One region of the Pseudomonas sp. GW822-FHT06B12 genome, then DNA from elsewhere that is predicted to be linked to it. Evidence: predicted binding sites of a transcription regulator. Region 1 holds the regulator's gene; each other region holds the start of a gene.
The links. Region 1 encodes FliA, which starts transcription of late flagellar genes. Its sites were predicted from a motif close to CTAAAGTTTNNNNNNNNNNNGCCGNTAA; they were not measured.
Positions count from the first base shown of each region.

Region 2: the regulator FliA is predicted to act here: its motif matches at 1,404-1,431, upstream of motA (flagellar motor stator protein MotA).
Region 3: the regulator FliA is predicted to act here: its motif matches at 836-863, upstream of AC1RKH_RS21530 (methyl-accepting chemotaxis protein).
Region 4: the regulator FliA is predicted to act here: its motif matches at 1,274-1,301, upstream of AC1RKH_RS17045 (methyl-accepting chemotaxis protein).

Region 1 is NZ_JBXALR010000003.1:100,567-102,766, reverse strand. Features, by position in the region: gene AC1RKH_RS07860 (chemotaxis response regulator CheY) at 5-376, opposite strand; gene fliA (RNA polymerase sigma factor FliA) at 543-1,283, opposite strand; gene fleN (flagellar synthesis regulator FleN) at 1,280-2,110, opposite strand.
Region 2 is NZ_JBXALR010000002.1:236,127-238,326, forward strand. Features, by position in the region: gene motB (flagellar motor protein MotB) at 1-481, opposite strand, end outside; gene motA (flagellar motor stator protein MotA) at 485-1,336, opposite strand; gene AC1RKH_RS05830 (HDOD domain-containing protein) at 1,502-2,200, shown strand, end outside.
Region 3 is NZ_JBXALR010000010.1:146,040-148,239, reverse strand. Features, by position in the region: gene AC1RKH_RS21535 (transporter) at 1-699, opposite strand, end outside; gene AC1RKH_RS21530 (methyl-accepting chemotaxis protein) at 979-2,200, shown strand, end outside.
Region 4 is NZ_JBXALR010000007.1:50,245-52,444, forward strand. Features, by position in the region: gene AC1RKH_RS17045 (methyl-accepting chemotaxis protein) at 1-1,204, opposite strand, end outside; tRNA gene AC1RKH_RS17050 (tRNA-Pro) at 1,371-1,444, opposite strand; tRNA gene AC1RKH_RS17055 (tRNA-Lys) at 1,543-1,618, opposite strand; tRNA gene AC1RKH_RS17060 (tRNA-Pro) at 1,624-1,700, opposite strand; tRNA gene AC1RKH_RS17065 (tRNA-Asn) at 1,710-1,785, opposite strand; gene clpB (ATP-dependent chaperone ClpB) at 2,082-2,200, opposite strand, start outside.

The DNA of each region.
Region 1 (2,200 bases):
CACATCAACCGATGCGTTCGAATATTTTTTCGATCTTTTCTTTCAACGCCTGGGCCGTGAAGGGTTTGACCACATAGCCGTTTACACCGGCTTGAGCGGCTTCGATGATCTGCTCGCGCTTGGCTTCGGCAGTGACCATCAGTACCGGAAGATGCTTGAGCTTTTCATCGGCGCGCACATGGCGCAGCAGATCGATACCGGTCATGCCAGGCATGTTCCAGTCCGTTACCAGAAAGTCGATGCTCCCGCTGTTGAGGACGGGAATGGCGGTAATACCGTCGTCCGCCTCGACCGTGTTGGTGAACCCAAGGTCACGCAACAGGTTCTTAATGATCCGCCGCATCGTTGAGAAGTCATCAACGATGAGGATTTTCATGTTCTTGTCCAATTCGACCTCCAAGCAGTCTTAAACGCGCCCAGCACCTGGACACGCCATTCAATCAATCAGGCAGAGCACTCAACGACTGTCTGGAGCACAACGGATTGAGACCGGCACAGCTTTACGCCATGCCTGTTTCGTTCGCAGTGTCCCCACACTGCTGTCAGCGCGCTCGCCACTCCCCCAAACGCCCCCGCAAACGGGCCGCGCACTGGCTGTGTAACTGGCTGACCCGCGATTCGCTGACCCCCAGGACCTCACCGATTTCCTTGAGGTTCAGCTCTTCGTCGTAGTACAGCGCCAACACCAGTCGCTCACGCTCCGGCAAATTGGCAATCGCATCCGCCAGTGCAGCCTGGAAGCGTTCATCTTCCAGGTCGCGCGACGGTTCGAGATGAGCACTCGCGCCATCCTCGTGCAGCCCTTCATGCTCGCCGTCCTGCAACAGATCGTCGAAGCTGAACAGGCGACTGCCCAAGGTGTCATTCAAAATCCCGTAATAATCGTCGAGACTCAATTGGAGTTCGGCCGCAACCTCGTGATCTTTAGCGTCACGCCCGGTTTTAGCTTCAATTGAGCGAATCGCGTCACTCACCATCCGGGTATTGCGGTGGACCGAGCGTGGCGCCCAGTCCCCCTTGCGGACTTCATCGAGCATCGCACCACGGATACGGATCCCCGCGTACGTCTCGAAACTCGCACCTTTGCTCGCATCGTATTTGGTCGACACTTCAAGCAAACCGATCATTCCCGCCTGGATCAGGTCTTCGACCTGAACGCTGGCCGGCAAGCGCGCCAACAGGTGATAGGCAATCCGTTTTACCAGTGGCGCGTAACGCTCGATCAGTTCGTACTGCGCGTCACGCGCCGACTTCTTGTACAGGTTATAACCGCTGGCTGTCATAGAACCGGACCCGCAGTTTGCTGCACCAGACGCTCGACGAAAAACTCCAGATGCCCACGCGGATTGGCAGGCAGCGGCCAGGTATCGACTTTCTGCGCGATGGCCTTGAACGCCAGCGCACATTTGGAACGAGGAAAGGCTTCATACACGGCGCGTTGTTTCTGCACCGCCTTGCGCACGCATTCATCGTAAGGCACCGCACCGACGTATTGTAAGGCGACGTCGAGGAAGCGGTCCGTGACCTTGGTCAACTTGGCGAACAGATTTCGTCCTTCCTGCGGGCTTTGCGCCATGTTGGCCAGCACGCGGAAGCGGTTCATGCCGTAATCGCGGTTGAGCAGTTTGATCAGCGCGTAGGCGTCAGTGATCGACGTCGGCTCGTCGCAAACCACCAGCAACACTTCCTGGGCCGCGCGAACGAAACTGACGACCGACTCACCAATACCCGCCGCCGTGTCGATGACCAATACGTCGAGGTTATCGCCAATGTCGCTGAATGCCTGAATCAGGCCAGCATGTTGGGCTGGGCTGAGGTGAACCATGCTCTGGGTACCGGACGCTGCTGGAACAATACGAATTCCGCCCGGCCCCTGAAGTAATACATCGCGCAGCTCACAGCGGCCTTCGATGACGTCGGCCAGCGTACGCTTGGGCGTGAGCCCCAGCAGGACGTCGACGTTCGCCAGCCCCAGATCGGCGTCCAGCAGCATGACGCGCCGGCCGAGCTCAGCAAGAGCCAGGGACAAGTTCACTGACACATTAGTCTTCCCGACGCCACCTTTGCCGCCGGTCACTGCGATCACCTGTACGGGATGCATGCTGCCCATGTTCGTTCTTTACCTTGTCTTGCTTAGACGCGGGCTACATGACTGGCTGCGCGCTCACTTCGGAACAATGCATGGCAGGCCATCGATGTA
Region 2 (2,200 bases), on a different contig from region 1:
AATCGATGATCTGGATGCGCAAGCCTTCCGGGGTTATGTCGAAAAGAATCTGGTCCTTGAACTTCTGCAACTGCGGGTTCTCGTCGACCTTTTTCTCCAGCTCTTGCAGCAACAACTCAAGCCGCTCCTGCTCGACCTGCTCGGCCATGCCTTCGACCTGCTCGGTATCGACCGTCACCTTGTCCGGTTGCGGCTGGGACTTGACCTCGGGGTTGAGGGTTTTGTCCGGTGCCAGCTCCGGTGAGCCGCCGAGATCGATGATGTACGGCGTACCGCTTTCAGAGAAGCCGATCGGGTCCTTGAAGTAACCGGCAATGGCGATCTTCTGTTCCGGCGTGGCGGTGGATAACAGCCACAACACCAGGAAGAACGCCATCATCGCCGTCGCGAAGTCAGCGAAGGCGATTTTCCACGCGCCCCCGTGATGCCCGCCAGCAATGCGCTTGACGCGCTTGATGATTATCGGCTGATTATTTTCCATGACTTAACGACCGCGAACCGCTTGTTCCAGCTCAGCAAAACTCGGACGGTGCGCCGGATACAGAACCTTGCGCCCGAACTCCACGGCCAGCGATGGCGGCATGCCGGAAGCCGAAGCCACCAACGACGCCTTGATGGCTTCGTAAATGTTCAGCTCTTCCTTGGCATCGTGAGCCAGGGAGTGCGCCAGCGGACCAAAGAAACCGTAAGCCGCGAGAATACCGAAGAAGGTACCGACCAGTGCGGCACCTACGTGCAGACCGATCGATTTCTGATCGCCTTCACCCAGCGAGGCCATGGTCACCACGATACCCAATACCGCCGCGACGATACCGAAGCCAGGCATGGCATCGGCGATACCGTTGACCGCGTGGGATGGGTGTTCCAGGTCTTCCTTGAGGCTGTACAACTCCATGTCGAACAGGCCTTCAAGTTCATGCGGGGCCATGTTGCCGGACGACATGATGCGCAAGTAATCGCAGATGAACGCGGTCATGCGGTCATCCTTGAGGACCGCCGGGTACTTGGCAAAAATCGGGCTGGCAGCGGCGTCTTCGATATCGCCCTCAATCGCCATCATGCCTTCGCGACGGCTCTTGTTGAGGATCTCGTAGATCAGGCCCAGCACCTCAAGGTAGAAGGTGTGATTGAAACGCGAACTGAACATGCCCAAGGACTTCTTGAGCACGTGCATCGTCATGTGACCGGGGTTGGCCTGAAGGAACGCACCCAGCGCCGCACCGCCGATGATCATCACCTCGAAAGGCTGAATCAGGGCGGCAATCTTGCCGTGGGAAAGCACGTATCCGCCGAGCACGCTCGCGAATACGACGATGATGCCGATAATTTTAGCCATAGGTAGAAGGTACTTACTGAGTCGGGTTCAAGGTCATATTCGGAAGTTAAAAAATCTCTTCTTCTACTTATCGGCAAAACTGCGCCAGACTATAGCCAGTTAAGGCGAAAAGCCAATTTGGCCCGCTCCGGGCGTGTTTAATGCAGACGATGATCGCGCCCAATCATGGCTAACGAAACGACCGTTCCAACTGCTAAACCGACCACACTCGAAGGCTGGGTCAAGCTGCTCGATCGCGTGGTTTTGCCCGTGCCGCAAGCCAGTCATGACCGCGTTTGCAAGGCTATCGCCGACAATCGCAGCTCGTTGCGCGATATTGCCGAGTTGATGCAGGGCAGCCCGGCCCTGGCCCTCAGCGTCATCCGCGAAGCCAATCGCCACACCCACGGCAGCATGAGCGAGCCCAGCGAGAACCTGGAGGTGGCGATCAATCGCCTCGGCCTCAAACGCACCGAAGAACTGCTCGCACGTCTGCCTGCCCTGCCTCAGAACGAAATCCCGCCGGCCCTGCGCCAGCTGCATTTGATCAGCCAGCACGCGACCCAACAGGCCAACGGCTTTTTTGCCAGTCGCCTGGCGCGGCTCTGGCAGGACATCCATTGGGGCAGCCTGCTGTTTCTCTCGCCGTTCTGGCCACTGGCATTAACCTTCCCGCAACTGCTGGAAGACTGGGAGCTGCGGGTTCTGCACAAGGGCGAACCCGCGAGCAAGGTCGAAAAAGAATTGTTCGGCGTGCGCCTGCTGGATCTCGGCCAGGCACTGGTGGAAGTCTGGCGCCTGCCAATTTGGGTCGGGCAAGGCTATCGATTGCTACAGGATGAACAACACGAGCTGGCGAAAGTCCTGCATATCGCCCGCGACGCC
Region 3 (2,200 bases), on a different contig from region 1:
TTTCTGCAACCACTGCGGCGGACGATTGAGCAGACGCAGCAACGAACCCGGCTCCAGCGCCAGCAGCCGTTGCAAACGCACCAGCACTCGACGATTGACGCCCAGTTCGGCGCGGTTGGTGGACAGTCGCGATGACAGTAACTCATCCTCGATCTGGTCGACGCTCTGGCTGGTCTTGCGCACGATCTGCGTCAGCACTTCACCCTGGTCGCGCAGTAAATGCACGAGCAGTTCCAGTGGCGAGCGAAAGCATTCGCCAGCCTTGACCGAGGAACGCAGCTTGTCCACCGAGTGCAGAGGTTGCAGGCGCGCGCTGATGATCAACCGACTGCGGGCGCAGACCCAGAGGGTCGAGACGTCCGAAGAAACCATACTGCTGAGGTTGAACACCACGTCGTTGACCACCGCCAGCAGCGCCGAATCGACGTGTTCAATGCGAGTCGAGCGCGAGCCTTCGTGCAAGGCTTCGAAGAATTCCTCCGGCAACTCCAGATGCGCTTTCATCCAGCGCTCGCACGCGGCGTGGGCGAGGTTCAGGTGCAGCCAGAGGAACTCGTCTTCAGCGCCCGGTTGTTGCAGCAGTTGCAGCGCCTTGGCCGAGTCGATCTCGCGGCCGCGTTCGCCGGGGCGAAAGCTGAAACCATAGAGCAGGCCGAACAGGTCGGAATCGCGGTGGCGTTGGTCGATGCTGTGGTTCATGGAGTCTCGCTGAAGGGAGGCGCCTGTCGTACGTTTCACAGGCTCACATGAGCGGCATCATGGCAACGCTGTTTGACGGTTTTGTGACAATTTGATTCGGCTTGTAACCGGGGCTTCTACCGGCGGTCGGGTCGGTTTCAAGAAACCATGGCCTGCGCCGATGACGCCTAGGCAGGATCAGGCACTTTGGTGCCTGGCCCGCATGTTGTTGACAGGGAGGTCCGGACATCCTGCGTGCCCCTTCGGGGCGTGTCTTATCCCTGTCATGAGTATCACTCGATGTTTTTGCAAAAATCCCTGAGAGCGCAAATCCTCGCACTGCTGAGCGGCAGCCTGATCGCGATGTTGCTGATCGCCTTGGCCTGTTTTCACTTTCTCTCCAGCGGGGTGCAGAACTATCGCAACCTGATCGAAGGTCCGCTGCATACCTCGCAACTGATCGATGAAGCCAATCTGCAATTCAAGGCCCAGGTGCAGGAATGGAAAAACGTCCTGTTGCGCGGCAAGCAACCGGCTGACCTGGACAAATACTGGAAGCAGTTCGAGGATCGTCAGGGAGACGTACAGAACATTCTCGGTGAGCTGACCCGCCAACCGGGCATCGAAGCGTCGCTCAAGGCTCGCCTTGAAAGCCTGCGCGATGCGCACCGTGCTCTCGGAGGCGCTTATCAGAAGGGGCGGGAGGCTTTCCTGGCGGCTGGTGCTGACCCTACGGCGGGAGATAGTGCGGTCAAAGGCGTGGACCGCGCCACCAGTGAACAGATGAGCGAGTTGGTCAATGAGCTGCGCAAGCAGGGTCGCGAGCAGTCGACGTTGATCAGCGCCAGTGCCGATCGCACGGTGTTGCTGGGAATCCTGGTGATGCTGGCTTCGGGTCTGTTGATTGGCTTGTTCAGCCTGTGGCTGGTCAACCGCAATCTGGTGGAACCCATCCGCAAGTTGATTGAATACGTTGCGCAATTGAGCCAGGGCCGTTTCGCTGAGCGGGTGGCGAGCGATCGTCAGGATGAGCTGGGCAAGCTGGCGGTCGCGGCCAACACGTTGCGCGATTTCCTTGCGGAAACCTTCAGCCGTTTGCAGCGCAGCGCGTCGGATCTGGACAGCGCCAGCGGCGAGTTGAACTCGATTGCGACGTTGATGGCCCATGGCACCAACGAACAGTTCAATCGTACCGATCAAGTCGCCACGGCAATGAATGAAATGTCCGCCACCGCCCAGGAAGTCGCTCGTCATGCGGCCGACGCGGCGCGGGCCGCCGATGATGCCGATCAGTCGGCACAACAGGGCGAGAAGGTCATGCAGGGCACGATTCACACCATCACCCGGATGCGCGGCGAAATCGCCAACACCGCTACGGTTATCCGCCAACTGGAAACCGACAGCGGACGCATCGGCAAGGTGCTGGAAGTGATTCGCGGCATCGCCGAGCAAACTAACTTGCTGGCGCTGAACGCCGCCATCGAAGCCGCTCGAGCCGGTGAAGCCGGACGCGGGTTTGCCG
Region 4 (2,200 bases), on a different contig from region 1:
TCTCCCCCGCGCGTGCGGCTTCGATCGCGGCATTTAGCGCCAACAGGTTGGTTTGCTCGGCAATGGCGCGAATTACATCCAGCACCTTGCCGATGTCCTGGGATTGGTTGGCCAGCGACTGCACCAGTTCACCAGTGTGTTGCACATCGCAGGCCAGGGCGCTGATGGCACTGGTGGTTTCGCTGACCCGCTCCTGACCCAGATGCGCCGACTCACTGGACTGGCGGGTCGCATCGGAAGTCGACACCGCATTGCGCGCGACTTCTTCCACCGCGGTGGTCATTTCCGTGACGGCGGTGGCGGCTTGTTCGATCTCGTTGTTCTGCTGCTGCAGGTTCTGGGTACTGTCGAGGGTTACTGCGTTCAACTCATCCGCCGCCGTGGCCAATTGCGTGGCCGAACCGCTGATGCCTTGCAGGGTTTCCCGCAGGTTCTGCTGCATGGTCGCCAGCGCCTTGAGCAAACGGCTGACTTCGTCGTTGCCATGAGTTTCGATGGGTTGGGTCAGGTCGCCCCGCGCCACGTTTTCGGCTGCATTCAGGGCTTCGGTCAGAGGGCGCACGATGCTGCGGGTCAGCAACATGGCGAGTCCGACAGTGGCCAGAGCGGCCAGACCGATGAACAGACTGACAATCAGGCGCGAGGTTTGGTAATGCGCTGCGGAGTTCTGGCTTTCAGTGGCGACCTGTTTGGCGAACAGTTCCGCCAGGTCATTGAGCTGCTTGCCGGAACCGTCGACCACGGTTTTCATGTCGACCAGCAGCAGCTTGGTCAGCTCGTCACGCCGACCTTGCTCGGCCAGGACGAAGGACTGGGCGATGCCCGAACGATAGGCCGCGAAGGTTTTCTTGAACTGGTCATACAACCCTTTGCCTTCGGCGGTGGTGACCAGTTTGTCGTAGGCAGCGATCTTGTCGCTCAGCTCCTTGTCGCGGGTGTCCATCTGGCTGCGGTACTGCGCAATGTTCTTCAGATCCGGATCCAGGGCCATGCGCAGGGAAATGGTCCGGATGCGCAACATGATCTCGCGGATCTCGTCGCCACCACGAATGCTCGGCAGCCATTGGTTCTCTACCGCGACCTCACTGTCGCGGATGCTCGACATCTGCCCCAGCGCGAACACGCCGAGCAAGGCGACCAGCACCGCAATAAGGGCAAATCCCAACGCTGCGCGAGGAGCGATATTCAACTGACGAAGCAACATAACGAGCGCCCTTTTTCTTGTCGTGGCTTGAGTAAAGGGGCGTTACTGCGGCAGTCCCCCGTCAACTCGTTATCGGCAAGTTGTACGATGACTTGAAGATGACGGGGATTTTTCAACAGACAAAAAAAATCCCCGTATCTTTCGATACGAGGATTTTTAATATGGGTCGGGGTAAGGGGATTCGAACTCCTGACATCCTGCTCCCAAAGCAGGCGCGCTACCGGACTGCGCTATACCCCGGTAAAAAAAAGGCACCCTTCAAAAAGAGCGCCTTCTTCGATCAGCGCTTTTGGCCTCTGATCTTAAGATTCGATTCCAGCGCTAACTGGTTTCAAAAATGGTGGGTCGTGTGGGATTCGAACCTACGACCAATTGGTTAAAAGCCAACTGCTCTACCAACTGAGCTAACGACCCAAAAATGGTCGGGGTAAGGGGATTCGAACTCCTGACATCCTGCTCCCAAAGCAGGCGCGCTACCGGACTGCGCTATACCCCGGTTTGAAATTGGCTCCGTGACCAGGACTCGAACCTGGGACCCAATGATTAACAGTCATTTGCTCTACCGACTGAGCTATCACGGAACTACACATTTCAATTACAACTGTGAAGCTTGCTTCACCTCTTCGACCCGTTCGCATCGCTGCGTTCGTGTGTCTGAGGCGCGCTATTCTACAATCTTAAACACCTCTGTCAACCCCCTAAATTGCTTTCAAGACAATGATTTGCAACTTATTTCAGATTTCTACTTGGGGAGTAGAAACCCTTGGGGCGACTTACTGCGGGGCGCACTTTACAAGCCTTTTCCTTACAGTTCAACACCCTAAGAAAAAAAAGGCCCCGCGATGCGGGGCCTCCTCCATTACCGTGCCGCGAACGCTCAGTTGAAAACGATTTCGTCGTTCGCAACGGTGGCCGTCACGGTGGCGCCCGGCAGGAAACTGCCGGACAGAATCAGCTGAGCCAGCGGGTTTTCGATCCAGCGCTGGATCGCTCGTT